3 regions of the Aeromonas rivuli genome follow, and region 1 is predicted to be linked to each of the others. Evidence: predicted binding sites of a transcription regulator. Region 1 holds the regulator's gene; each other region holds the start of a gene.

The links. The regulator sigma-54, encoded in region 1, starts transcription at its own class of promoters, with help from an activator protein. The targets are predictions, from matches to a motif close to TGGCACNGTTTTNGCTT.
Region 2: a site for sigma-54 is predicted at 7,678-7,694, ahead of KYK33_RS02795 (superinfection exclusion B family protein). Genes of this name have one in related genera too.
Region 3: a site for sigma-54 is predicted at 4,481-4,497, ahead of KYK33_RS13225 (flagellar basal body rod protein FlgF). Genes of this name have one in related genera too.

Annotation. Positions count from the first base shown of each region.
Region 1 covers NZ_CP079742.1:464,361-473,925, forward strand. Annotated here, with positions in the region: gene lptC (LPS export ABC transporter periplasmic protein LptC) at 1-494, shown strand, start outside; gene lptA (lipopolysaccharide transport periplasmic protein LptA) at 481-1,005, shown strand; gene lptB (LPS export ABC transporter ATP-binding protein) at 1,009-1,734, shown strand; gene KYK33_RS02105 (RNA polymerase factor sigma-54) at 1,800-3,239, shown strand; gene hpf (ribosome hibernation promoting factor) at 3,261-3,548, shown strand; gene ptsN (PTS IIA-like nitrogen regulatory protein PtsN) at 3,551-3,997, shown strand; gene rapZ (RNase adapter RapZ) at 4,045-4,911, shown strand; gene npr (PTS phosphocarrier protein NPr) at 4,931-5,203, shown strand; gene KYK33_RS02130 (BglG family transcription antiterminator) at 5,222-7,126, opposite strand; gene dagF (2-dehydro-3-deoxy-phosphogluconate aldolase) at 7,252-7,992, opposite strand; gene KYK33_RS02140 (DgaE family pyridoxal phosphate-dependent ammonia lyase) at 7,992-9,107, opposite strand; gene KYK33_RS02145 (amidohydrolase/deacetylase family metallohydrolase) at 9,091-9,565, opposite strand, start outside.
Region 2 covers NZ_CP079742.1:602,975-612,539, reverse strand. Annotated here, with positions in the region: gene glgA (glycogen synthase GlgA) at 1-81, shown strand, start outside; tRNA gene KYK33_RS02855 (tRNA-Leu) at 210-295, shown strand; tRNA gene KYK33_RS02850 (tRNA-Leu) at 349-434, shown strand; tRNA gene KYK33_RS02845 (tRNA-Leu) at 479-564, shown strand; tRNA gene KYK33_RS02840 (tRNA-Leu) at 634-719, shown strand; gene KYK33_RS02835 (late competence development ComFB family protein) at 816-1,085, shown strand; gene KYK33_RS02830 (hypothetical protein) at 1,093-1,302, opposite strand; gene nhaC (Na+/H+ antiporter NhaC) at 1,607-3,013, shown strand; gene KYK33_RS02820 (tRNA(Met) cytidine acetyltransferase TmcA) at 3,092-5,158, opposite strand; gene KYK33_RS02815 (HlyU family transcriptional regulator) at 5,140-5,442, opposite strand; gene KYK33_RS02810 (bacterioferritin-associated ferredoxin) at 5,578-5,766, shown strand; gene bfr (bacterioferritin) at 5,874-6,350, shown strand; gene KYK33_RS02800 (methylglyoxal synthase) at 6,521-6,979, shown strand; gene KYK33_RS02795 (superinfection exclusion B family protein) at 7,049-7,636, opposite strand; yybP-ykoY riboswitch at 7,840-7,947, shown strand; gene KYK33_RS02790 (sodium:calcium antiporter) at 8,036-9,022, shown strand; gene ansB (L-asparaginase 2) at 9,118-9,565, opposite strand, start outside.
Region 3 covers NZ_CP079742.1:2,874,281-2,883,845, reverse strand. Annotated here, with positions in the region: gene KYK33_RS13255 (chemotaxis protein CheV) at 1-471, shown strand, start outside; gene KYK33_RS13250 (CheR family methyltransferase) at 490-1,314, shown strand; gene flgB (flagellar basal body rod protein FlgB) at 1,377-1,781, shown strand; gene flgC (flagellar basal body rod protein FlgC) at 1,885-2,304, shown strand; gene KYK33_RS13235 (flagellar hook assembly protein FlgD) at 2,322-3,050, shown strand; gene flgE (flagellar hook protein FlgE) at 3,061-4,401, shown strand; gene KYK33_RS13225 (flagellar basal body rod protein FlgF) at 4,534-5,280, shown strand; gene flgG (flagellar basal-body rod protein FlgG) at 5,294-6,082, shown strand; gene flgH (flagellar basal body L-ring protein FlgH) at 6,122-6,793, shown strand; gene KYK33_RS13210 (flagellar basal body P-ring protein FlgI) at 6,808-7,902, shown strand; gene flgJ (flagellar assembly peptidoglycan hydrolase FlgJ) at 7,978-9,039, shown strand; gene flgK (flagellar hook-associated protein FlgK) at 9,043-9,565, shown strand, end outside.

The DNA of each region.
Region 1 (9,565 bases):
ACGTGACCCTGGCGCCGCCAGCCGCGACCAAGACAGAACATTATCAGCCGGACTTCATCGCCAAGGATCTGGTGACCACCCGCTTCGACGAGACAGGCAAGCGCAGCGAGCGGCTGGAGTCTGTCTATGCCGAGTATTTTCAGCTGCTCGAGCAGGCTACCTTCGACAAGCCCATCGTCTATCTGTTTGATGACAAGGGTCAGGAAGAGTGGAAGGTGACCGCCGAGACGGGAGTGCTCAACACGGACGACAACGTGATACTGCGCGACAAGGTCCATCTCGATGGCCTCTTGCCCACCTCCTTCATCTCCACCCTGGACACACCCTATCTGGAGCTGGACTTGGTGACCCAGGATGTGAGAAGCAATCGGCAGGTCAACATAGTCGCCAAAGAGTTCCAGACCGAGGGCGTGGGCCTGAAGGGTCATCTGGATCGCAAATATTTCGAATTACTGGATCAAGGTCATGCCATCTATTTCAATGAAAAACGTTAATCTGGCCGTCCTGGCACTGCTGCTGTGCGGTGGCGTCAACGCCAAAGAGTCCGACTTCGCCGAGAAGGTGTATGTGGACGCCGTCAAGCAGATCGCCGAGATGCAGGATAATCGCGTCACCTTCAGTGACGATGTGATCATCACCCAGGGCACCATCAAGATTAAGGCCGACAAGGTCGTGGTGATCCGCTCCGGCGAGAAGGGTGCCGAGGTGATGACCGCCTATGGCAAGCCCGCCACTTTCTTCCAGATCCTCGATAACGGCAAGCCGGTCAATGCGCACGGTGACAGCATCCGCTATGAGCTGAAGAACCGCCTGGTGACCATTACCGGCAACGGTGAACTCAAGCAGGAGGACAGCCAGGTCAACGGCGACCTCATTCGCTATGACATCGTCAAGCAGAAGATGATCGCCGAGAGCAAGGGGGAGACCAATCGCGTCAAGACGGTCTTCCTGCCTGATCAGGTTGAGAACTTCGACAAGCCCGCCGACAAGAAGCAGGACAAATAAACCATGGCCGTGTTGAAAGCAGCAGGGCTGCAGAAGAGCTACAAGAAGCGCATGGTGGTCAGTGATGTCAGCCTGGAAGTGGGCACTGGCCAGATCGTGGGTCTGCTCGGCCCGAACGGTGCGGGCAAGACCACCTCTTTTTACATGATTGTTGGCCTGGTGCAGCGCGATGCGGGCCTTATCACCATCGATGAGCAGGACATCAGCCTGCAGCCCATGCATATCCGTGCCCGCAATGGCATCGGTTACTTGCCGCAAGAAGCGTCCATTTTTCGTCGCCTCTCCGTCTATGACAACCTCATGGGGGTCATGCAGACCCGCAAGGGGCTGAGTCGGGAGGAGCGTGAAGACAAGGTTGAACAGCTGCTGGAAGAGTTCAGCATCACCCACATTCGCGACAACCTGGGCCAGAGCCTGTCCGGTGGCGAGCGACGCCGAGTCGAGATAGCCCGTGCCCTGGCCGCCGAACCGCGCTTCATCCTGCTGGATGAGCCCTTTGCCGGGGTAGATCCCATCTCCGTCATCGACATCAAGAAGATCATCCAGCACCTCAAGGAGCGGGGCCTGGGTGTGCTTATCACCGACCACAACGTGCGGGAGACGCTGGACGTGTGCGAGAAGGCCTATATCGTCAGCCATGGCCAGATGATAGCGGAAGGCACTCCCGCCGAGATCCTGGCCGATGAACAGGTCAAGCGTGTCTATTTGGGCGATCAATTCAGTCTATAGTAAGGGGAAATCACCCTTTGCTGCCTGATGACCGCCTCGCTGAATATAAGGATATCCCGACGTAGATGAAGCCGACACTCCAGTTGCGCCTCGGTCAGCAATTGACCATGACGCCACAGTTACAACAAGCGATTCGTCTGCTCCAGCTCTCCTCATTGGAACTTCAGCAGGAGATCCAGCAAGCCCTCGATAACAACCCCCTGCTCGAGCAAGAAGAGGCCGAGCTGCAGGAGACCCATGCCGAGGTCAAGCAAGACGAGAGTCAGCTCGACAGCAGCGAGGCCATGGCGCAGGAACAGATGCCTGACGAGTTGCCGGTCGACAGCAGCTGGGATGATGTCTACTCCGCCGGTACTGGCCAGAGTGCAGGGCCCGTCTTTGAGGGGGAAGAGAGCGTCTATCAGGGGGAAACCACCGAGAACCTGCAGGACTACCTGCTGTGGCAGATGCGACTCACCCCCTTCAGCGATGTCGATGCCGCCATCGCCCTGGCCATCATCGATGGCATTGATGAGTCCGGTTACCTGACCAGTCCTCTGGAGGATATCCGGCAGGCGGTGAGCAGCGAAGAGGTTGAGGTAGAGCTCGACGAGGTGGAAGCCGTGCTCAAGCGGGTGCAGCATTTCGATCCCGTGGGCATCGCCGCCCGTTCGGTGCAAGAGTGCCTGCTGATCCAGTTAGGTCAGTTCAGCCCCGATCTGCCCTGGCTGGCCGAGGCGCGGGAGGTGATTGGCGAGCACATGGATTTGCTGGGCAATCGTGATTATCGCACCCTGGCGCGCAAGACCCGCCTCAAGGAGGGGGATCTCAAGGAGGTCATCGACCTTATCCAGCAGCTCGAGCCGAGGCCCGGCAACAGGGTGGTGCAGAGTGACTCCCAGTATGTGATCCCGGATGTGTCCGTCATCAAGCGTCAGAATCGCTGGGTGGTGGAGCTCAATCCGGATTCGGCACCGCGCATTCGGGTCAACGAGACCTATGCGGCCATGGCCCGCCAGGCGCGTACCAGCCAGGATACCCAGTTCATTCGCTCCCATCTGCAAGATGCAAAATGGTTCATCAAGAGCCTGGAGAGCCGCAATGAGACGCTGCTGAAAGTTGCCACTTGCATCGTGGAGCAGCAGCAGGGGTTCTTTGAATATGGCGAAGAGGCCATGAAACCCATGGTGCTCAACGACATCGCCGAGGCGGTGGAGATGCATGAATCGACTATTTCCCGGGTGACTACCCAGAAGTACATGCATACCCCGCGCGGCATCTTCGAACTGAAGTATTTTTTCTCCAGCCACGTCAATACCGAAGGAGGAGGTGAATGTTCATCGACTGCAATTCGCGCCCTGATCAAGAAGCTGGTGACGGCGGAGAACCCGGCGAAACCGTTAAGTGATAGCAAGATCGCGGATTTGTTGGCCGAACAGGGTATTATGGTGGCACGACGCACGATCGCCAAATACCGTGAATCCTTGTTGATACCACCGTCCAATCAGCGCAAACGCCTGGTTTAGGCAAAACAAAAGGAAGACGTTATGCAAATTAACTTGACCGGACACCACGTAGAGATCACCGAAGCACTACGTGATTATGTGAATAACAAGTTTGCCAGACTCGAGCGTCACTTTGACCAGATCAACAATGTTCACGTGGTGTTGAGCGTAGAAAAACTGAACCAGATTGCCGAAGCCAAGCTACACGTCAGCGGGGGCGAAGTGTTCGCCAACTCACAACATGCAGATATGTATGCTGCGATAGATAGCCTGCTCGACAAACTTGATCGACAGATCATCAAGCACAAAGACAAGCTAAATCAAAAATAACTATGCAACTTGAACACATACTGAGTCGGGACTGCACCAAGAGTGCGGTCCCTTGTACCAGCAAGAAACGCGCCCTGGAAATCATCAGCGAACTGGCCGCCGAGCGGCTGGGAACCTCACGCCAGGCCCTGTTTGAATGTCTGCTTGCCCGTGAAAAAATGGGTAGCACCGGCATAGGTGCCGGGATCGCCATTCCCCACGGTCGTATCGGCGACGAGTTCCCGCCAACGGCCGTCCTGATGACCTTCGCAGAACCCATCCCCTTTGACTCCATCGACAATCAGCCCGTCGATCTGCTGTTTGCGTTGCTGGTGCCGGAGAGCGAGTGCAAGCAGCACCTCAAGACCCTCTCCCTGATGGCATCCAAGCTCGGTGACAAGGCGGTGTGCCGCCAGTTGCGCCAGGCCAGCAGCGATGATGATCTCTACCAGATCATGATCTCCGCCTGATGGGCATCACTCAGCTCTAATCAATCCTTGTTGTGGGAGGGCGCAAGATGCAGCTCATCGTAGTCAGTGGCCGATCCGGGTCGGGCAAGACAGTCGCCCTGCGGGTGCTGGAAGATCTCGGTTATTACTGTGTCGACAACTTGCCGGTCAATTTATTGCCCCAGCTGATCGTGTCGGTACAGAGTCAGTACGACAAGCTGGCGGTCAGCATAGACGTGCGCAATCTGCCCAGCGATCCGGAGCGGCTAGAGACGCTGCTTGCTCAGGTGCGCAACGATGGCCGGGTGCAGTACAGCAGCTTCTTCTTCGATGCCGAGAACAGTACTCTGCTCAAGCGCTATGGCGAGAGCCGCCGCCTGCACCCGCTGTCTCGCAAGCGCCTCTCATTGGACGAGGCGATCCGTGAAGAGACCCATCTGCTGGCGCCTATCTCGGCCAGCGCCGACCTGCGCATCGACACCACAAGCCTCAGCATCCATGACCTGAGCGAGCTCATCAAGACCCGGGTGCTCGGCAAGAAAGAGAACGAGCTGGTGCTGGTGTTCGAGTCGTTCGGCTTCAAATATGGCATTCCCAAGGATGCCGACTTCGTGTTCGATGCCCGCTTCCTGCCCAATCCGCACTGGATCCCCGAACTCAAGCCCTTTACCGGCAAGGACGAGCCCGTGGCTCGCTACCTGGCCAGTCAGCCGGACGTGATGCAGTTCACCCTGCAGATAGAGAACATGCTGGCGACCTGGTTGCCAGCCCTGGAGCGCAACAACCGCAGCTACCTCACGGTCGGCATTGGCTGTACCGGTGGCCAGCACAGGTCGGTGTTTATCGCCGAACAGCTGGCTCGCACCTTTGAGGGGCTCGGCAAGAACGTGCAGATCCGCCATCGCACCCTGGACAAACGCGATCCGCAACATTGATGGCCCAACGGGAGGTCAGATGACAGTTTCCGCCTCGGTAGAAGTGAAGAACAAGCTGGGCATGCATGCGCGCCCGGCCATGATGCTGTTCGAGCTGGTACAGGGGTTCGATGCCCATGTGCTGCTGCGTAACGAAGAGGGGGTCGAGGCCGATGCCGATAGCGTCATCGGCATGCTGATGCTGGATTCGGCCCAGGGCAAGCAGGTGGAAGTGCAGGCCGAAGGGCCCCAGGAAGAGGCGGCCCTGGCCGCAGTGGTGGCGCTGTTCACCTCGGGTTTCAACGAGGAGTAGGGCCGACCACTCCCCTGGTTAGTGGGGCCCGGTGCGTGCCAGCGCCTTGAAACTGGCAAAGTTTTCACAGGCCAGCAGACTCTTGCTGGCCTTCTCGTTCATCAGGCTGATGAAGAGATCGTAGAGGCCCATGGCCTCCTCATAGTCCCCCTTGCTGATGGCCAGCACGAAGATGAGGCTGGCACTCTCGCCGTTGCCCCACTCTATGCCTTGTGGCGCCAATACCGTATAGACACAGGTGCGCTTGGCCAGCAGGCCGAGGGAGTGGGGCAGGGCTATCCCTTCCCCCAGCATGGTGGAGACGATGTGCTCGCGCTCGAACAGAGAAGCGCGAAAACCGGCCTCGACCATCTCTTCCGCTTCCAACTGCTCGCAGACTCGCATCAGTAGCTGACTCTGGCTGATGGCTTCATTGAGAATAAGGAAGTGGTGCTCGCTGAAGTATTTGTCGAGCAGGTAGGGGCGGGTGCGATCGATCAGCACCAGCTTGCCGAGCTGCTCCAGCTGATACTGGGTCGGAAAAGGGTTGACCTGTACCACTGGGATACCTTTCTCGCTCACCCGTACCGTGCTTATCACGAAATCCTGATCCAGCCTGTCCAGGGCCTCGTAGTCGCGCACCGAATCCAGGCTGGTGAACCTCAGTTGCGGGTATTCACGTCTGATGCTGGCCTCCAGTACCCGGAAGGTGGCATTGCCCGCATCGCAGAGCAGCAGGGCATGGGGGCGACGCTCGTAGCCGATGTCGTAGTGACGCTCCAGCCCGACCCCTATGTGGATCACCAGGTAACCAATCTCGTGGTTGGTGAGCCGGTAAGGGGTCTGCCTGATCCACTCGGAGATGGCGGCAAGGGTGATGTCGTAGGCGAGGGGGTAGTGCTGCTTGATGTGCTCGGCCAGCGGGTTGTGACTGCCTATCTGGTATTTGACCCGCAGCAGCATGGTGCTGATGTGGGTGAGCAGATCCCCGCGCAGCTGGGCATCGTGGCGCAGGTCATAGGGGAAATGCTGATGGATATAATCGAGCAGATGGCTGACGAGCCGCTCACTCTCCGCGGCCATGACCGGATTGAGCAGGGGATTGTCGGCAATGACCCGCGCCTGGATCTGGATGGCCAGACAGGCCAGCTCGCTTGCACCCGGCCGGGTCAGGCTGGGCAGTTGCGCGAAGATGGCTTCGGCCGCCGTCAACATGCTGTCGGTCAAGTCTTCGGTATCAAACTGGGCCAGCTCATGCCCTGCGGCGAGACGCAGCAAGGCGACGGCGCAGTAAATGGTCAGCTGCTGCAGCCCCTCATCGGTCAGCCGCAACTGGTGGCGGCTGAGTTGCTCGTGGATCCGATTGCCGAGCACCTCCAGGGTCTTGCTGGGGCAGAGGGTGGGCAGCAGGCTCTGCAACTGGGTGTTATGGAGCAGCTCCTGATAGAGCAACTGGGTCAGGCAGGCGCGGATCGCCGTCTCCTCGCCCTGGATGCGCATGCCGAGGCGAGCCTTGCTCTCTATGGTCAGCCCGAAATGAGCCAACCGCTCGCGCACCTCGGCCATGTCCCCCTGCAGTGCCGCCCGGCTCAGATACCAGGTATCGGCCAGGTCTTCCAGCCTGATCCCCTGCTCGGCGCTGAGCAGCATGATCTGCAGATGCAACACCCGCTCCCGGCTGGTGCGTGGCAGGCTCGCCTCCTGCTGGCGGCTGGCAAGCAGCGCATCGAAGAGCGTCTGGTTGTAGATCTTGAGCCGATAACCGGCACCACGCTGATGAATGAGGTGGGCACCGTGGTTGGCGATCAGCTCATTGAGGGTAGAGACATCGGTGCGCACCGTGCGGGTCGAGACCTGCAGCTGGCGCGCGAGCTCCTCCTGGGGCAAGGCTTGATCGCGCAGGGCATCCAGCAACTGGTTCAGGCGGGGAGTGGGAAACTTCATAGGGGTCTGGGTCGCTCCGATCTGGCCATGAGGGGATGAGGGATGAGATCATATCGACAAATCATTCAATAACCCAACCCGACCAGCTGGGTCGGGTTGGGTGTTAACCAGGGGCTATGGCGATATCAAGCCAGCAGGCCCTTGACGGTGGCGAGCAGGGTGCGTACATCCTCGGGACGGGTCTCGCCACTGGCCTGGTCGATGATGGAGCTGTAGATGTGCGGTATCACCTTGGTGACGCCGGCCTCCAGGGCAATGCGCACTATCTCCTCGAAGTTGTCGAGGTCGATGCCGCCGGTGGGCTCCAGCCAGAAGTCATGGCGGGCGCACGCCTCGGCCACCGCCACATACTCATCCCGGCAGGCGAGACCATTCATGGGGAAGAACTTGACCGAGCTGCCGCCCATGTCTTTGAGCAGGGCGATGGCGGTATCGATGGGCACTATGCCATCGGCCTGCTGCGCGCTGAGGGCGCCGGTGGAGATCTTGACCATGCCGGGGGTGCCGGTCGGGGAGATGAGACCATTGACCAGGCTCTCGCTCTGACCGAGCAGGGCCCGGCTAGCGCCGACCCCGGTGAACACCTGGTTGACATGTTGGGGCTGCAGCTGGCGGGCCAGCTCGGCCACCATGGCGGACTGGCGGGGATCCCCTGCGCCCAGGCCGATGGAGAGGGCGTTGTCGATAAGCTTCGCGTACTCACCCATGTCGGCGACGGCGGAGGGCACATCCGGGTAGTTCTTGGAGAGCACGCCGACCAGCACATGGCCCTCGGCGGCTTCATAGATGTCGACGGCGTTTTGCCTGGAGCCGGCCAGCACGTTGAGGCAGACACGGTCACGGTAGTAGTTGGGAATAAGGGACATCAGCGGGTCTCCTGGGTTAACTGGGCGATGGCGGTATGGATCTGATCGAGCTGGGCAGGGCTGACGCTGCGCACATCTATCTCGATATGGCCTTCATTGGCCTTGTAGCCGCGACAGTAGATGGCCGGGTTGCCCTGTTGCAGGCGCTGCACCAGCTGGGTCGTACTCATCGGGAGTCTGGCGTGGTCGAAGGCGATGTCGGTGCGGGCGATGTCGCGTCCGGCACTGTCCCACACTGTTCTGGCGCTGACGCCCGGTAGCTGATTGAGCCGCTCGATGAAGGGGGTCATCTTGGCGACCATGGCGGCGCCGCTCTCTTTTTCTTTGACGAGATAGCGTTCGATGGCGTGGGTCAGGCCGAGGATCCCCTCCTTGCCCACCTTCATGGCGCGACCTATGCCGTTGCTCTGCTGCTTGACCCACTCCACATACTGACGCTTGCCGAGCACCAGGCCGCTGGTCGGGCCCTCGATGGCCTTGGCGCCACTGTAGATGACGAGATCGGCGCCGAGTCGATAGTAGAGCTGCAGATCCTCCTCGGCCGCCGCATCGACGATGAGCGGCAACTGGTGAGCCTGGGCCACCTCGACTGCCTCTGCGACCGACAGCATGCTCTTCTGCACGCAGTGGTGAGACTTGATATAGAGGATGGCGGCGGTATTGGGGTTGATGGCGGCGGCCAGTTGGGCGGGGGAGCATTCGTTGGCATAGCCTGCCTCCACTACCTTGCCGCCCCCCAGGTTGACCATGGTGCCCACCGGGGCGCCGAAGTTCACGTTATGGCCCTTGGCCAACAGGATTTCGCTTGGCACCTGATGCGGGTGGGCGTGCAGCTGCTCCAGGCGGTAGGGATCGCCGCGCACTATCATGGCGGCCACCGACTGGGCGATGCCTGCGGAGGCGCAGGAGACCACCACGGCGTCTTCCACATCCAGCAGGCGGGCGATATAGGCGCCGCTCTTGTTGACCAGATCCTTCACCTCGAAGTAGTGATCCAGGCCGAAGTTGACCGCCTCGACCACTTCTTGTTCCGGGGTCGAGACCCCGAGAATAGTCATGCGGCCGGAGGCGTTGATCACCGGTTTGAGATCATATTTTTCATAGACGGAAGACATGATGAGATTCCCCATGTTGAGTCAGAGTCAGTTTGCCCGCGACCAGGGCGGCAACAGGCATTAGCTGGTAGTCGCCGCTGCGGTGCTGCGCCTCGGTATCGGCGAACAGGCGCGGCTGGTGGGCCAGCTCGAACAGGGTCAGGTCGGCATCGGCCCCCAGGGTCAAGCGCCCCTTGCCGCGCAGGCGCAGGGCATCGGCGGCGCGGTCGGTGACGCAGGAGATGACCCGCTCCAGGGGCAGGCCGATGGCCAAGAATTTGGACATGACGTGCGCCAGGCTGTAGACGGGGCCCTTGATGCGGTTCTTGCAGTAGATATCCGAGCTGATGGTGTCCGGCAGCACGCCAGCCTGGATGGCTTGCTCCGCCACCTCGAAACTGAAGCTGGCACCGCCGTGGCCGACGTCCATCAGCAGGCCGCGGGTCATGGCGCTGCGCACGGAATGCCTGAGTTCCCCG
Region 2 (9,565 bases), 140 kb from region 1:
CGTGCCATGCAGACCCGCTTCGACTGGCCAGATTCGGTGGACCAATACGTGCAAATGTATCGGGATGCCCTCGCTCGCTAGGCTCGGATCATTCGAGAATTGCTGAAGTTTTGTCCCCTTGACCCGGCTTTCTCTGCCAAGGGCGAAAAAAGTCCATTATGGCTGTTGACGCCCCTTCAAAACTCTATAAAATCCCCGTCCGCAGTGATGCGAAGGTGGCGGAATTGGTAGACGCGCTAGCTTCAGGTGTTAGTGTCCCACGGATGTGAGGGTTCGAGTCCCTCTCTTCGCACCATACTGCAACATGCTTCATCAGTGGCATGTAAAACAAGATTGATGACCCAATGTGCGAAGGTGGCGGAATTGGTAGACGCGCTAGCTTCAGGTGTTAGTGTCCCACGGATGTGAGGGTTCGAGTCCCTCTCTTCGCACCATGCTTCTCCAGACAGCATGTAAATCAAAACTGGTAACACAATGTGCGAAGGTGGCGGAATTGGTAGACGCGCTAGCTTCAGGTGTTAGTGCCCTTCGGGTGTGAGGGTTCGAGTCCCTCTCTTCGCACCATTATTCTGACATGTAAAAACAGACAGTGCATGGCCAACTCCATGTAAAACAGGTTGGGAAAAACAGTGTGCGAAGGTGGCGGAATTGGTAGACGCGCTAGCTTCAGGTGTTAGTGTCCCACGGATGTGAGGGTTCGAGTCCCTCTCTTCGCACCATCTATTCGGCAAAAGGCCCATGACGACAGTCATGGGCCTTTTGTATTTGACCCCGGCTAGCTATCCTTGCCCTGTCAACACCAAGGAGACGGGTCCATGAAACTCAGCACCGAGATCCACAATTTCTATGAGCAGCTGGTCAGCAAGGCCATCGTCCAGCAAGACTTGGCCAGGCGCCTGAGTGACGATGAGCTCGCCGACCTCTGCTGCCTCACCCTCAATCAACTCCCCGCCCACTACATACGCCATGACGTGGATATGATCTATTTTCTCAGCCAGGAAAAACGGGACGCCATGGAGCAGGAGGTCAGGCTCTCCCTTGCCCATGCGCTGGTGCGAGTGCAGAGCTCGGCCAGCCGTGACTGACTGGCCGCTAGAGCCAGGGATGTTGCCACAGCAAGGCCGCCACTCCGGTCATGCCCGCGACGGGCAACAATATGAGTACAGGCCTGAGTCTGGGCTCAATCATGACCCAGGCGGCCAGTACAAAACCCAGGCTCCAGAGCCCGTATTGCTTGTCATGGCCCCAGATCCCCACTAACACCAGCACCAGGAAAAGGGCGACCCTGTATATCCAGCCCATTGCCATCTCCATAGATCATAAATAGAAATGATTATCATTTGATGCCAGTTCCAGTGCAATGACTATCTTCCTCTTCACGCGGACCCCAGGAGTCCAGTGGGCTCCCTCCTCCTAAAAAACCGTTACAAAATCAAATTTTGTGTAAGTTTATCAATCAAATGTTCAAAATTGCCCGGTAAGTTTGAATTTTCAGGGGAGACTCTGTGGTAGATTGCCGCCTCATTTTGGGTGGGTGCCTCGGGACATGACAGGTTCACAGGATGAGAGGTCCCCACCTTGGCGAGCAAGAGTTTAGGAAGTATCTATGCAAAACCAACAACATCCCCGTCTGCCAAGCATGTTTCAGGTGCTGGCCTGTCTGGCCATCTTTCTGGCACTGGCATTCTCGTTTACCAGCCTGCTCGATCTGCCGATCCAGCTGGCCCTGTTCATCGCCTGGTTCGTCATCATGGGCCTCGGCATCAAGCTCGGCCATGATTACAAGTCCCTGGAGCAGGCCGCCGTCGACGGCGTCGCCAAGGGGATGGGGGCCATTTTGATACTGGTCTCCGTCGGTGCCCTGGTCGGTACCTGGATCGCGGGGGGTATAGTGCCCAGCATCATCTACTTCGGCCTCAAGGTGATACACCCCTCCATCTTCCTGCTGGCGACCCTGCTCATCTGTTCACTCACCTCGCTGGCTACCGGCACCTCCTGGGGCTCTGCCGCCACCGCGGGTATCGCCATGATGGGCATAGGCCACAGCCTGGGGGTACCCGCCCCGCTGGTCGCCGGCGCCGTGCTCTCCGGCGTCTACTTTGGCGACAAGCTCTCCCCCCTCTCCGATTCCGTGGTGCTGGCCTCGACCATGTCCAACGTCGACGTGGTGGAGCACATCAAGGGCATGCTGCCCATCAGCCTCTTCTCCTATGTCATCACGGCAGCCCTGTTCACCGTGGTCGGCATGCAGTATTCGGGCAATGTCAGCCTGGAGCAGGTTAACCTGGTGATGGAGGCCCTCGACAAGCAGTTCAACATCACCCCGCTGGCCGTGGTGCCGGTGATCCTGGTGCTGGGCCTGCTGGCGAACCGCAAGCCCGCCTTCCCGGTGATCAGCTTCGGCGCTCTGCTCGGACTTGTCTGGGCCATCGCCTTCCAGGACATGGATCCGGTCAAGGCGATGCACTCCGCCTACAGTCCGTTCGCCATCGTCTCCGGGGTCGACTTCATCGACAACATCCTCGGCCGCGGCGGCATGGAGTCCATGCTGGGTTCGGTGGCGGTCATCATCTTCGGACTGGGCTTCGGCGGTCTGCTGGAGAAGGTGGGACTGCTTGAGGTGATCGCCAGCGCCTTCGAGAAGCGCATCAACAGCGTCGGCAGCCTGACCACTCATACCCTGGGCACCGCCTTCCTGGCCAACGTGTTCGGTTCGGCCATGTATGTGTCGCTGATCCTGACCCCCAAGATCATGGCCAAGAACTACGACAGGCTGGGACTTGAACGCAAGAACCTCTCCCGCAACGCCGAGTTCGGCGGCACCCTCACCTGCGGCATGGTGCCCTGGAGCGACAACGGCATCTTCATGGCCGGGGTGCTCGGGGTGGCGACCCTCGATTACCTGCCCTACATGTGGTTGAGCTTTACCTGCATTCTGTTGACCATCGCCTTCGCCTACATGGGCAAGTTTGTCAGCCGGGTTCCGGTCATCCCGGCGGCCAGCTCACGCTGAGCCACCCTTGATAGAAACAAGGCGCCTCAGGGCGCCTTGTTTCTATCTGGAGGCAGGATTTGTATCCCGGGCTTTGCACTACAACAGCCGCGCCAGCAAGCCACGCAATGCCTTGATGAGTGCTGGCTTGCCACTGAGCCTCTGGCGACGGGCCAGCCCCTCCCAGGGGGCGTATTGCCAGATGCTGGCGATGAGCAGGGCTCGCTCTGCGGACTGCAATCCATGCAGGCGGTTCAGGTGGGCCGCCAGCCAGCGCTGCAGACTGGGCTGGCACAGCTCGAACGGCTTGTGATGATGGGCAAAGCACGTCAGCTCATCCCCATCAAACGCCTCCCACCCTGGCCATCTGTCCGTCGGTTCCCCTTTTTCACCTTCCTTCCCCTCAACGGGGGCTACGCACTGCCAAACCAGTTCGGGATCCAACTCCCGCAGCTCACCGGCCAGCAGGGTTGGCAGTTGGCGGCAAAAGCGCTCGTGCCAGCGGGCAAGCTCGGCCTCCCGCTCGGGGCGCAAGGCACGCAGCAACAGGGCGGCATGGCTGCCACTGGCGGCATCTCTTTGCAGACCGATGCGCAATGCCTGCAGGCCCGCCCGGCGCCAGAAGGGCAGCAGATCGGCCGTGGCAGAGAAGGCGGCGCCGAGGTAATCGAACCCGGACTCCCGGTAATGGCTCACCAACTGGCCAAGCAGCAAACTGCCCAGCCCGCGTCTGTGCAGCTCGGGATGCACGGCGATGCGCAGCACCCGGCCATAGCTGCGATCTCCTGCCTCCCGCAGGCCAGCGTGCGCCAGCAAGGATTGTGGCAACAGATGACCACGGGGGCGCCGCCGCCCCGCCCAGATCTCCTCGGCCAGCTCGGCCGGGATATGGCCCTCCCGCGCCACCAGTGCCACCCCAAGCAGACCGCTCTCTTGCTCCAACAGATGAATGTCGAGATCCGGGCTCTCCAGCAGGATACGCAGATCGCTGGGGGTCGTCTGGTAGTGAGCCAGCACCAGCAGCCCGAAGACCTGATTGAGCAGAGCCTCGTCGCTGGCCAATGCCTGCTGGGTTATCTGGCACCGCACCGGGGCAAGCGCGGGCAGTGGTGCGCTCACCTCGGCAGCCAGCCCCAGCAGGCGAAACACCAGGGCCTCCAGCGGGCAACCGGCGCGCCAGCGCACCGGCTCGTCAAGGTGCAGCTCACGCCAGCCTGGGGCATGGCCGTCGAGATGGGCCTTGAAGCGCAGGTGGAAGCCACGTCCCGTCCCTTCATAGCCATGCTCTGTGGTGGCAAAGACGATGCGACTGTGACGCGCCAACATGGCCTCAAGCAACGGGGTCGGGATCGCAGCGGCCTCGTCGACCAGCAACAGATCGCAGCTTATCTCTTCTTGTATTAACTGCTGGGGAGAGTAAAAGTCGATTCCGTCCAGAGTCTGGCCAGCAGATCCCGCATGTTCGAGCAGGCTGGCGACCGTGGCCTTGGCGGGCGCCGTCACGGCGATGCGCAGCCCGGGCTGCTCACGCAGCAAGGCAGCGGCGGCCAATCCCAGCGCCGCACTCTTGCCTCGCCCGCGATCGGCACTGATCACCAAGGGCCGTCGCCGGTGGCCATGCAGCACCTGGCGAACGGCTTGGATGGCATTGGCCTGCCCCGCCGTCATGGGGCGATCGGCCCGGATGGGTTGCCAAGGGGAAGATCCGCTTGGCAGTGCGAGATCCAAGGCGGGATCCTCAGGCAGCAGCCGTGCCAGCCGGGCAATAAAACCCTGACCCGCTCGCGGCAACTCGTCCGGCGTTGAGACCAGACGTAGCCTGTCTGGATCCGCGAAAGCGGGCCACTCAGCCCGTGGCGGGGTGAGCAGGATCAGCAAGCCCCCTGCGCGAAGGGTGCCCGCCAGGGCGCCGAACGCATCGGGGTGAAAGCCGCTGAAACTATTGAACACCAGGGTATCGCACTCCTGACCGAGCCGTTGCAGCGCCTTGACCGCCGGCAGAGGGGCATATTGCGATGGCCCTTCGCCGAGCCAGAAAATATCGCCGGACAACCATGCCTGGGCGGCAGCCTGGGTCTCGGCCTCAGAGCCTTCCAGCCAGACCAGACGCCGCTCCCCCACCCTGCTCAGCGCCTGACGTAATGCGGTCATGCGCCCTGACCGGATCTGGGCTCGAACATCTGATCCCCCGTCTGATTGATGAAGGTCTGGGCTTTTTGCACCATGAATCGTTCGGCATCAGCCGGATTGACGAACAGGTCTGAGCGAATGAATCTGTGGCTGCACAATTCGCCATCAATCTCCTTGGTAATGCGCCCCGCCAGCCGATATTGCCCCCCCTCGGCCATAGGCTCTGGGTAGATGAGATAGCCGGCATATTCAGTGGGGGTGACCTCAGGTGCGACGGGAGCTGCGCCACCAAACAGTGACTTGAACAGGGTCTTGAGCATGGAACCTCCGTGGTGATGGGACATTGTCCTCAAGGGGCTGGGGGCTGGCAAGTGGCTCGGCTTATTCCCAATTGTTATTTGCACTACAAACCATTCTCATTTAGATTTCAGCCTATCCCAAGGTGAGGTGTAAATATGTACGTTTGTTTGTGCCGTGGCATTACCGATACCCAGATACGTCAGGCGGTACAGGCAGGTAAGGATCTTCGTCAACTCAGGAAAGAGCTGGGACTGGCCAGCCAGTGTGGCAAGTGCCTGCCCATGGCCAAGGCGATCATCAAGACCGAACTCGACCAGGCGCCCAGCTACTATCAGGTAGCCTGACCTTCTCGATCTCACCTCCCCCTTCCATAAGCGGGCATCTGCCCGCTCACCCTGTTGTTGTCACCTTCCTGGTCTAAGCTTGATGGATCCAGCAAGGAGGATTGACGATGAAAGGTGATGCCAAGATTATCGCGCATTTGAACAAGGTGCTGGCCAACGAGCTGGTCGCCATCAATCAATATTTCCTGCATGCCCGCATCTATGATGACTGGGGCCTCAAGGCTTTGGGGCACAAGGAGTATCACGAATCCATTGACGAGATGAAACACGCGGACGAACTGGTCAAGCGCATCCTGTTTCTGGAGGGACTGCCCAACTTGCAGGAGCTGGGCAAGCTGCGCATCGGTGAGACGGTCGAAGAGATGCTGCGCTGTGATCTCTCTCTGGAGATGGATGCCATCCCGGATCTGAAGGTTGCCATCGGCTATGCCGAATCCAAGCATGACTATGTCAGCCGGGATCTGTTCCAGGAGATCCTCGAAGATGAAGAGGAGCATGTGGACTGGCTGGAGACTCAGATCGATCTTATCGGTCGCATCGGTCTCGAAAATTATCAGCAATCCCAGCTTCATCAAGGCTCCTGACCCTCGGCGCTCTTCACCCCCAACTGACTATACCCAGACCCGCTTCGGCGGGTTTTTATCGTGGCCAACACCCAAGTTTCACCCGGATCACAGTTATGGCGCACCGATAGGCAGGGGGACGCGCTTTCGATTAGGATAGGCATCTCAACTTTTCACCCTCGGATACCAAGATGGAACAGATTGCACGGGAAATGGCTCCCCACAAACGGGTGGCCCTGGTGGCTCATGACAATATGAAAACGGCGCTGCTCAACTGGGTTGGCCGTCGCAAGGAGGCGCTCAAGCTACATCACCTCTATGCCACGGGAACCACCGGCTCCCTGCTCAGCAAGTCGGCGCAGTTACCCATCACCTGCCTCTTTTCCGGCCCCATGGGCGGCGATCAGCAACTCGGCGCCCTGATTGCCGAAGGCAAGATAGATGTACTCATCTTCTTCTGGGATCCCCTCAACGCCGTGCCCCATGATCCGGATGTGAAGGCGCTGCTGCGTCTGGCCGCCGTCTGGAACATACCGATGGCAACCAATGAGGCAACCGCCGACTTCATCATGGACAGCCCTCACATGGATCAGGCATTCAGCGTGCAGATCCCGGACTACGCAGGCTACCTCAAGGCACGTACCCAATAGAGAGTCGTCGATAGCGGAATGGAAAAAGGCGCCAATCTGGCGCCTTTTTTGTGGGTGAGCGTGCAGAGTTCAGCGCTGCAGGCTTTTTTGGGCGAACTTGGGTCTGGCGTTCATGATCTGCTCCACCTGTTCGTCACTCATCTTGCCGCGCGACAGCCCCAGCACCTTGTAGGTGAGCAAGGGGCGGGCCGGCAGGGCTATCATCAGTGCCCGGATCTGGTTTTCGTCATCCTTCTCCCGCACCGGTTTGCCATAGGCGTAGGTGAGCACACCGGCATCTATCAGATTTTTGACGGCGGGTTCGGTGATCGGCAGGTTTATGACGCTTTTACGCTGCAGCACGAACTCGCGCAGCACCGCCTTCTCGTTGAAATCGAGGAAGGCAATCATCCGGGAGAGCTGATCTTTCTGCTTGCGGGACAACCATTCGCCACAGGCCCACTCCCACAGGATCAACATGCCCTGGCTACAGAAGTAAGAGATGGCGATCAGCATGCCGACCCCTAGCCAGGCGGCGTGCAGTTCGGCCCAGGCACTCACGGCCCCCTTCATCAGCCCGGTCGGGAACAGCAAAATGATGCTGCAGCAGAGCAGCAGCCAAACCATGAGCCAGTTGAGGCGGTTCAGTTGATAAAAATGTTGGATCCACCGTTTCATCGTTCACCCTTCCCAAGTCAATGTGGACAGTAGTCAACTCATAGCAATCCCTGTGCCAAGGCGAGGATCCTGTGGGAGGGATCTGGATCCTGGCGGGTAGAGCTGATGGGATGGGTCTGTGGCCAGGTTACATTCCCTTACAAGTTGCCGGGGGACGAGCCGCCATTTTCCTTGTGGGGCAACCCATCTCTTGGTAAAAAACCCGCACTGTCATTGGGGAGTAGCAACCCGCCCGAGATCCGGGCAGGGCTCATGTCAACATTCTTGGATCATCAGATCCATGGCATGGGCGGCGATAGCATCTATCGCTCTGCAAGACCTTTGGCCTCGATACGCAAGCCAGCCGGGCGAGCCATATCGGGTCCATCGGTTGTTCTGCTCGCCTGGCGGTTGCCCATTATGCTGATCACCCTGCTGTTATTTCTGCTCTCTGCCGTCACCATCTACCTGGCCTGCGAATATTTCGTCAACGGCATCGAATGGACCGGTCATCACCTCAAGTTCTCCCAAAGCGCCACCGGCTCCCTGCTGGCGGCCCTCGGCACTGCCCTGCCCGAATGCATCGTCACCCTGACGGCCCTGCTGATGGGGGATGCCCCCGCCCAGCAGCAGATAGGAATAGGGGCCGCCCTCGGCGGCCCCCTGGTGCTCTCCACCATAGGCTATGCCGCCGTCGGCCTGACCCTGCTGCTGTGCATGGGCCCTGAACACAGGGCCATCGATGGCGAGGTGCAGCGAGAGACTGGTCGGGATCAGGCCTGGTTTGTCGCTATCTTCCTGGTGGCGGTGGCCCTCGGCATGGTGGCCTTCACCGGCAAAACCTGGCTGGCGCCGCTGTTCGTGCTGGTGTATCTGGTCTATGTGCGGCGCGAGCTGAAACAGAGCGACAGCCACGAGACCCCGTTGCCAGAGCCCCTCAAGCTGGATCCCAAGGCCGAGATCCCGGCCCTTCGCAAGGTGCTGCTGCAGACCCTGGGAGCCCTGGTGGTGGTGGCGCTGGCGGCCCAGCTGTTCGTTCATCAACTGGAGAGCATGGGCGAGCTGCTTGGCCTCTCCCCCGTGCTGGCGGCCCTGCTGCTGAGCCCGGTGGCGACCGAGATGCCGGAGCTGATGAACGTGCTGATCTGGGTGCGTCAGGGAAAATACCGGCTGGCACTGGCCAATATCTCCGGCGCCATGATGATCCAGGGCACCATTCCCAAGGCGTTCTGTCTGCTGTTCACCCCCTGGTTGCTCGACAGCACCATGCTGGCCTCCTCGCTAGTGACCCTGCTGGCGGTGGCACTGCTGTGGTGGGGCTTCAGCCGGGAGCGGATGACGGCGGGCAGACTGGCCTGCGTGGGTGTGGTGTACCTGGGTTTCTGCGGCTGGCTGATGGTGAGCTGAGGGCGCGCTCTATGTGAACATGGCGCCATAACAAAGGGCAGGATCCGATCCTGCCCTTTTTTCATGGATTTAGGTTAGCGGGTTGAACCCCGGGATCAGAACTGCTGGAACCAGCGCTGGATCTGGGCCGGATCCTTGCTCTGGGTGAGGGAGAGCATCAAGAGGATGCGTGCCTTCTGCGGGTTCAGGGTACCGGCGGCCACGAAGCCGTACTTGGCGTCATCGATCTCGGCGTCCAGGGTGGTGGCGCCGGTCGGCACGCGGGAAGAACGCACTACCCGGATGCCATCCTTGCTCGCCTTGGCCAGGGTGTCGAACAGGCTGTGATAGAGGTTGCCGTTGCCCACCCCGGCGCTGACGATGCCATCAAACTTGGCATCCACCATCGCCTTGGCCGGCAGATCGGTGGCATTGGCATAGTTGTAGACGATGCCCACCTGCGGCAGCTTGTCGAGCTTGCTCACGTCGAATGGCGTCTTGCTGGTGTGCAGGCGGGCCGGGCTGCGCTGGTAGTCTATCTTGCCGTTGTGGATGTAGCCCAGC
Region 3 (9,565 bases), 1.9 Mb from region 1:
GATGTGGAGCGGATCCTCAACGAGATCTCCCCGGTCTCGACCGAGGTGAGCCAGGAGCTGGTGGCGGTGAGCGCAGAGCACAATACCCAGGGACGGCCGGTGCTGGTGGCCGATGACTCCTCGGTGGCGCGCAAACAGGTGCAGCGGGCGCTCGATGCCATCGGTGTGCAATGCGTGCTGGCAAAAGATGGCCGCGAGGCCCTCAACATGCTGCTGGAGATGGCCAAAAATGGCCCCATCCAGGATCAAATCGCCCTGGTCATCTCGGACATAGAGATGCCCGAGATGGATGGTTACACCTTCACCGCCGAGATCCGCAACAATCCCAGCCTGAAGGATTTACATGTTATCCTGCACACCTCCCTCAGTGGGGTGTTCAACCAGGCCATGGTGCAGAAGGTCGGGGCGAACAATTTTATCGCCAAGTTTCAGCCCGATGAGTTGGCCAAGGCCGTTCAAGGCGCACTCTAAAACAAGAAGAACGCATACATGAAGACACTGTCAGACGACTTATATAAGCAATTCAGCAGCTTTCTGGCGCTGCAGTGCGGAATTGTGCTGGGTGACAACAAGCAATACCTGGTGAAGAGCCGCCTGTCCCCCTTGATGGCTCAGTTTGGCATCGAGAGTCTGTCTGAATTGGTGACCCGTTCCATGAGCCTGCGTGAGCGGGAGTTGAAGATGGCGGTGGTCGATGCCATGACCACCAATGAGACCCTCTGGTTTCGGGATGCTTATCCCTTCCAGCTGCTCACCGACAAGATCTTCCCGGAGCTGGGCAAGAGTGGCCGCCCCATCAAGATCTGGTCGGCGGCCTCCTCCTCGGGTCAGGAGCCTTACTCCATCGCCATGTCGGCGCTGGAGCAGCAGGTCAAACGCCCTGGTACCTTGCCGGGCGGGGTACAGATCATCGGCACAGACATCTCCACCACCATGCTCAATCAGTGCAAGGAGGGGGTATACGACAGCCTGGCGCTGGCCCGCGGCCTCTCCCCAGAGCGCAAGAAGTTATTCTTCGAGCCCCATGGTGACAACAAGATGCGGGTCGTGGATCGTGTCAGAAAATTGACAACCTTCCGCCCCCTGAATCTGCTGGAAAGCTACAGCCTGCTCGGCAAGTTCGACATCATCTTCTGCCGCAATGTGCTCATCTACTTTGCCCCTGAAGTGAAGTCGAAGATCCTCAACCAGTTCGCAGCCAGCCTGAATCCGGGCGGCTACCTGATGCTGGGGGCCTCGGAGTCCCTGGCGGGCCTCACTGACAGGTTCGAGATGATCCGCTGCAACCCCGGTATTGTTTACAAAGTCAAATAACCCCTCCCATCTCTTCCTTTGGCACACCTCTTGCTAAGAATCCAGCAAGCAGGAGGTGTGTTATGGCAATTTCATTCGACAAGGCTTTTGGTGTTCATCAATACACGTTGAGCGTGCGCGCCAAACGTGCCGAGGTGCTATCTAGCAATATCGCGAACGCGGATACCCCAGGCTTCAAGGCCCGGGACATCAACTTCGGCGATGCCATGGCCCAGGCGCAGCAGCATCAACAGGGGTTCAGTCTGGCCACGACCAGCGAGCGCCACTTTGCCTTGAACATGGACAAGCCGGGCACATCCCAGTACCGCAACCCGCTCCAGCCCGACACCGGGGACGGCAACACCGTCGATCTGCAGCAGGAACGCAGCGAGTTTTTGCGCAACAGTCTCGAATACCAGACCTCGGTCGAGTTCATGAACGGCAAGATAAGCGGCCTGCTCAAGGCCCTCAAGGGAGAGCAGGGATGATGAAGCCTGACGCTTTGTTATGCCTGATCGCTTACCGCTTCAGCAATGATCCGATACGCCGCGGCCTGGACCAGGCCTTGCAACAAAACCAAGGAGCACAGCAATGAGTTTGTTCAAGGTCTTTGACATCGCAGGTTCTGCCATGAGTGCCCAGTCGGTGCGACTCAATACCGTGGCCAGCAACATGGCCAACGCCGACAGCGTCAGCTCCAGTGTGGAAGGAACTTACCATGCCAGGCGGCCAGTTTTTGCCGCCCAGCTGGAGCAGGCCATGTCCGATGGCCAGGGGTCGGTCGGCGTCGAGGTGAAGGGCATCGTTGAGAGCAAGGCTCCGCTGCTCAAGGAGTTCAATCCCAATCACCCCATGGCCGACAAGGATGGCTTCATCTTCAAACCCAATGTCAACATGGTCGAGGAGATGGCTGACATGATCAGCGCCTCGCGCAGTTATCAAACCAACGTCCAGATTGCCGATTCTGCCAAGCGCATGCTGCAGCAGACCCTCAATCTCGGTAAGTCCTGATAGGGGGCGGCAAGTAAATGGCAGATACCTATGACAGCGTACTGGGCGTCAATCGCGTTGCATCGAACCAGACCGCAAACACAGTCCAGAAAAAGGAGTTGGATCAGGAGTCTTTCCTCAAGCTGCTCACCATGCAGCTCTCCTATCAGGATCCCTTCAAGCCGGTAGATAACGCCCAGATGTTGTCCCAGATGACGTCCATGTCTACCTCCGAGGGGATCAACAATCTCTCCTCCCAGATGGAGAGCCTCAACAGCCTGATGACCTCGAGCCAGGCGCTGCAGGCCTCGGCACTGGTCGGCCAGGATGTGTTGATCCCGTCCAATACCGGTTATCTGGAAAAAGGCGGCGACATCTCGGGGGTCATTGCAACCGGTGATGGCGGCAGCAACGTCAAGGTGACGGTGAAAGATGAGAGTGGCCAGGTGGTCAAGGAGTTTGCCCTCGAGGGCGATCACCAGGGCAACGTGGCCTTCAGTTGGGATGGCCTGGACAAGGATGGCAATCCCGCCAAGACAGGCAAGTACCAGATTGAAGCCAGCGCAACGGTCGCGGGCAAGTCCGAGAGCCTGCCGGCCCTGACCTATGCCCAGGTGGAGAGTGTCACCCTGGGCTCGGCCAGCTCACCCAGCACCCTGAAACTCAAAGGGCTGGGCGGTATCTACCTCACGGATGTGCTGGAAATTTCCGGTTCTGGCAGCAAGTCGACCCCGACGCCCACCCCAACCAATAACGCAGTGATCTAAGGAGAAAGACATGTCATTTAACAATGCCCTCAGTGGCGTCAATGCGGCTCAAAAAGACCTGAACGTCACCGCGAACAACATTGCCAACGTCAACACCATCGGCTTCAAGGAGTCCCGTGCCGAGTTTGCCGATGTCTATGCCAACTCCATCTTCGTCAACTCCAAGACCCAGGTGGGCAATGGTGTGGCGACCGGTGCCGTGGCGCAGCAGTTCCAGCAAGGGGCCTTGCAATTTACCAACAACTCCCTGGATCTCGCCATTCAGGGCAATGGCTTCTTCGTCACCTCGGACGGGGTCAATGCCCTGGATCGCAGCTACACCCGGGCCGGTGCCTTCAAGCTCAATGAAAACAGCTACATGGTCAATAACTCCGGCGGTTTCCTGCAGGGGTACGAGATCAATGCCGACGGCACCCCCAAGGCGGTGAGCCTCAATGCCACCAAGCCCATCCAGATCCCGGACAAGGCGGGTGAGCCCAAACAGACCACCACGGTCGAGGCCAGCTTTAACCTGCCTGCGACTGCGACCCCTCAGGTCGTCAACCCCTCTACCTTCGATCCCAAGGATTCATCCACCTATTCGTCGTCCACCTCTGTGGTTTCCTACGACTCCCTTGGTGAGCCTCATACCATCACTCAGTACTTCGTCAAAGATGCCGATCCGCTGGATCCTACCAAGTCGGCCAACCCGACCTCCTGGCGCATGTATCTGTATGAGGGCGACAAACCCATCGATATCACCGGTGGTGCCATCACTACGCCGGCAACCGGGGTGGCCACCCCCCCGCTCAGCGCCAGTATCACGTTCAATGCCGATGGCAAGGTGAACACCATTACTCCGGCGGTCATCAAGACCGAAGCCCTGGGTACGCCGGGGGCGGGCGTCATCGACAATGGCGCCGATCCCACCCAGGCGATCGAAATCAAGTTCGGTACTGTGACCCAGTACTCGTCTCCTTTCGAAGTCAATAAATTGACCCAGGATGGCTCCACGGTAGGACGGTTGACCAAGGTCGAAATCACCAATGACGGCATCGTCTCCGCGACCTACAGCAACGCGACCACGGTCAAGGTGGCCATGGTGGCCATGGCCAAGTTCGCCAACGCCCAGGGGCTGACTCAGGTGGGTGATACCTCCTGGCGGGAATCCCTGCTCTCCGGCGATGGTCTGCCGGGCACCCCGAACTCGGGCACCTTCGGTTCCATCAAGTCGTCGGCCCTGGAGCAGTCCAACGTGGATTTGACCTCGGAGCTGGTGGATCTCATCACGGCCCAGCGCAACTTCCAGGCGAACTCCCGTTCTCTGGAAATCAACAGCTCGCTGCAGCAGACCATATTGCAGATCCGCTGATAAGTTTGTGACCAGCACACAAGGGCGCCTCGGCGCCCTTTCTTTATATATCAACACCTTAAGATCAATCTAATCTTCTTGGCATCTTAATTGCTTTATTCCAGGCAGAGTCATCTGTTTGACGGAGAACCCATGGACCACCTTCTTTATATCGCGATGTCCGGTGCCAAAGAGAACATGAACAGCCTGGCTGTGCGTGGCAACAACCTGGCCAACGCCAACACCACCGGCTTCAAGTCTGACTTCGAGCAGGCTCGCGCCATGCAGGCGTTTGGCGAAGGGCTGCCGACCCGGGTATTTGCCATGACCGAGCGGCCGGGCCAGAACCTGCAGCACGGCTCCCTGATGACCACGGGGCGGGATCTGGACGTGGCCCTCGATGGTCAGGGCTGGATCGCGGTACAGGATGACAAGGGGGGAGAAGCCTTCACCCGCATGGGCAATCTGGAACTCAGTGCCACCGGCAATCTGCAGACCAGTACCGGGCTCAATGTGGTGGATGACGCAGGCAGGCCCATCGTATTGCCGCTGCCCCTCGAGAAGGTGGAGATCAACCGGGATGGCACCATCACCGGTCGCCCGGAAGGGGCCGCCCCCAATTTGCCGGAAGATTTTCAGCGCATCAAGCTGGTCAGGCCGGCGGCGGATGCGGTGGAGAAGGGGCAAGATGGGTTGTTTCGCCGCAAGGATGGCCAGCCTGAGCCGGCCTCTGCCGATGTGGGGTTGATCGCCGGTGCGCTGGAGAACAGCAACGTCAATGTGGTCGACGAGATGACCAACCTTATTCGTTTGCAACGTCAGTTTGAAACCCAGGTCAAGATGATGAAGACGGCCGAGGAAAACGACGAAGCCCAAACCCAGCTGCTGCGTATCAGCTAATTAGGAGCCAGACATGAATCCTGCACTTTGGATAGGCAAGACGGGATTGGATGCCCAGCAGACCAACATCGCCGTTACCTCAAACAATCTCGCCAACGCCAGTACCGTTGGCTACAAGAAATCCCGAGCCATCTTCGAGGATTTGCTCTATCAGAACATCAATCAGCCGGGGGGGCGCTCCTCGGCCGATACCGAGCTGCCGTCCGGCCTGATGCTGGGGGCGGGGGCCAAGGTGGTCGCCACCCAGAAGAGCTTCAGTCAGGGCAACGTGCAGACCACGGACAACTCCCTGGATCTGATGATCAATGGGCGTGGCTTCTTCGAGGTGCAACTGCCCGATGGCAGCAGCGCCTATAGCCGCAACGGCCAGTTCACCCTCAATGACGAGGGGACTATCGTCACCCCGGGCAACGGCTATCCGTTGCAGCCCGAGATCCAGATCCCGGAAAACGCCCAGAGCGTCACCATAGGCGAGGATGGTCAGGTCTCCATCCAGCTCAAGGGGGACGGTCAGTCCCAGGTGATTGGCCAGATCAACATCAGCGACTTCGTCAACGCCTCCGGCCTGCAGCCCATGGGTGAGAACATGTTCCTCGAGACCCAGTCGAGCGGAGCGCCCATCGAAGGCACGGCCGGTGCGGACGGATTGGGTGTCATCAAGCAGGGCATGCTGGAGGTCTCCAACGTCAACGTCACCGAGGAGCTGGTCAACCTCATTCAGGCCCAGCGGGTCTACGAGATGAACTCCAAGGTGATCTCGGCGGTGGACTCCATGATGTCCTACCTGACCCAACGGACATAACCTCTTCTCTGACCCAGCGGTAGTAATGGGAGTCTTGCAATGAAACACATCTGGATGTTGGGCCTGTTGGCGCTGGGGGGTTGTACCAGCACCCTCAATACCGCCAAACCGGACGACCCCGAGTTTTCCCCGGTCTATGGTGAATCCGAGCCGGTGTCGGTGCGCCCGACCGGTGCCATCTTCCAGCCCGATCAGGTCAATGGCATCTACTCGGACATCAAGGCCCACAAGGTCGGTGACATCATCACCATCGAGTTGGCCGAGTCGACCTCCGCCTCCAAGAAGGCCAACACCCAGACAGGCAAGGAGAATGATTTCAATCTGGATCCGGTCAGCCTGGGGGGCGTGCCCATCACGGCCGGCGCGTACAATATGTCGGCCTCCATCGGGCAAGATTCCGCCTTCAAGGGGCAAGCCAAGGCGGATCAGAGCAACAGTTTGCAGGGCAGTATCTCGGTCAGCGTGGCCAAGGTGCTCAGCAACGGCAACCTGGTGGTGCGTGGCGAGAAGTGGATCATGCTCAACAACGGCAACGAGTATATCCGTATCACCGGCCTCATCCGCCCCGAAGATGTCACCTCGGACAACAGCGTCTCCTCCCAGAAGGTGGCCAATGCCCGTATCCACTACGGTGGTACCGGTGACCTGGCCAATACCCAGGAACAGGGCTGGCTGACCAGTTTCTTCAATGGTCCCTGGTGGCCACTCTAGTGCTAGGACAACCCATGAAACGACTCCGTCTACTCTGTCTGTGCTGCTGCCTGTTACCCCTGGCGGCCCAGGCTGCCCGTATCAAGGACATCAGTTCGGTCGAAGGGGTGCGTAACAACCAGCTGCTGGGCTATGGCCTGGTGGTGGGTCTGCCCGGCACCGGCGAGAAGAACAACGCCTTCACCGAACAGACATTTCGCACCATGCTCAACAACTTCGGCATCAAGGTGCCCGACAACATCAAGCCGAAGATAAAAGACGTGGCACCGGTGGCCATTCACGCCGACCTGCCCCCCTTCTCCAAGCCGGGCCAGACCATAGACGTGACCGTCTCCGCCATCGGTGAGGCCAAGAGCCTGCGGGGCGGCACCTTGCTGCAGACCTTCCTCAAGGGGTTGGATGGCCGCGTCTATGCGGTGGCCCAGGGCAGTCTGGTGGTCGGTGGTCTCGGCGCCGAGGGAGCCGATGGCTCCAAGGTGGTGGTCAATACCCCGACCGTGGGCCGCATTGCCAATGGCGCCACCGTCGAGCGTGAGGTGCCCAACTCCTTCAGTCAGGGCGATACCATCACCTTCAACCTCAATCGCTCCGATTTCACCACGGCGCGCCGCCTGGCGGAATCCATCAACAATCTGGTGGGGCCCAATACCGCCCAGGCACTGGATGCCACCTCGGTCAAGGTGTTTGCCCCCCGGGATCCGGGTCAGCGAGTCGCCTATCTTGCCACCATAGAGAACCTGGAGGTGGATCCGGGTGCCGAGGCGGCCAAGATCATCGTCAACTCGCGCACCGGCACCATCGTCATCGGCAGCCAGGTCAGGCTCAAGCCTGCGGCCATCAGCCATGGCGGCCTGACGGTGACCATTGCCGAGAACCAGCAGGTCTCTCAACCCAACCCGCTCGCGGGGGGGGATACGGTGGTCACCAACAACTCCACCATCAATGTGCAGCAAGAGCCGGGGCGCATGTTCAAGCTCGATACCGGTGCCACCCTGGATGATCTGGTCCGGGCGGTGAATCAGGTCGGCATCGCGCCGGGCGATCTCATGGCCATCCTCGAAGCCCTGCAGCAGGCGGGTGCCATCGAAGGTCAGCTGGTTATTTTGTAACAGTCTCCAACCTTGGCTGCCCCGTGGCAGCCAACCGGCAAGGGCTTGCCACAGGCGGCAAAGAAGGTAAGCAAGATGGCGAATATCGACAATAAAGGCGTGGATTTAGGCATGGTGCAGGATATCCAGAATCTGGATAAGTTGCGTCAAATGAGCCTTACCAAGGAGGGCAAGCAGCAGGCGCTCCAGTCGGCAGCCCGCCAGTTCGAATCCATCTTCAGCCAGATGTTGTTCAAGGGTATGCGCGAGGCGAGCCAGGCATTGACCGCGGACAACCCCTTTAGCAGCAGCTACACCCAGTTCTACGAAGGCATGCTCGACCAGCAGCGGGTCTCCGACATGTCAGGGATAGGCGGGCTGGGGCTGGCCGACATGGTGGTCAAGCAGTTCTCCCCTGACAGCTTCAAACATGAGGATGGCCGCGTCCTCAAGCTGCCCCAGCGCACCGAACGGGCGCACAAACCCTATGTGGCCCCGACCGGCAGTGAGCATGGTCTGATCGAAGCCTCCAAAGTTGGCAAGGATTTTGCTGAAAAGACCATGGAGCCAGGAGAGTTGACCGGGAGTGCCGCCCTTGGCAGGCGCCATCGCAGCATACCGGCCATGGGACAGCAGTCTCCTCAGGGGCTGCGCGACCCCTCGGCGGGCAGCGGTTTTGATTCCCCCAGCGATTTTGTCAGCAAGTTGATGCCGATGGCCAAGAAGGCCGCCGACAAGCTGGGATTGAACCCGGCGGTGCTGGTCGCCCAGGCGGCCCTGGAGAGTGGTTGGGGCAAACGGGTCATCAAGGATGGGGACGGCCAGATGAGCCATAACCTGTTTGGCATCAAGGCCGATCCGCGCTGGCAAGGGGACAAGGCCGTGGTCAGCACCCTGGAGTATGAGCAGGGTGTCGCCTCCCGTCAGAAGGCGGCGTTTCGCTCCTACGACTCGTTCGAAGAGAGTTTCAATGACTATGTTGATTTCCTGACATCCGGGAGCCGTTACAAGGGCGCCTTGGCCAAGGCCGACAGCCCGGATCGCTATTTTGAGGCACTGCAGCAGGCCGGATATGCCACCGACCCCCAGTACGCCAATAAATTGAAACAGGTATTGCGCAGTGAACACATTGCCCAATACACAGACACGGAGCTGTAAAGCATGGCAAGCGATCTGCTTGGGATAGGAACCTCTGGGATACTGGCGCATCAGAAACTGCTGCAGACCACCAGTAACAATATCGTCAACGTCAATAGCCAGGGCTATACCCGGGAACGCACCCTGATCTACACCAATGCCATCGGGTTTGGCACGGGTGAGAGCATGAGCGAGCGGGTGATCAACCAGTATGCCCAGGGTGAGCTGCGTCGCGACACCTCCGCCTTCAACGCATCCTCCATGCGTTTCGAACAGCTCTCTACCGTGGACAGCCTGCTGGGGGATACCAGCAACAGCGTCGGCACGGCCATCACCGCCTACTTCAAGGGGTTCCATACCGCCAACGAATCGCCGGCGGATCTGGGGGCGCGCAATACCACCCTCACCGGGCTCGGCAGCATGGTGAACCGCTTCCACACCCTCTCCTCCCAGTTCGACAAACAGAGTGACGTCATCAACGATCGCATCGATGACGAGACCCAGCACGTCAACAGCTTGCTCAATAACATCAACGAGATCAACAAGG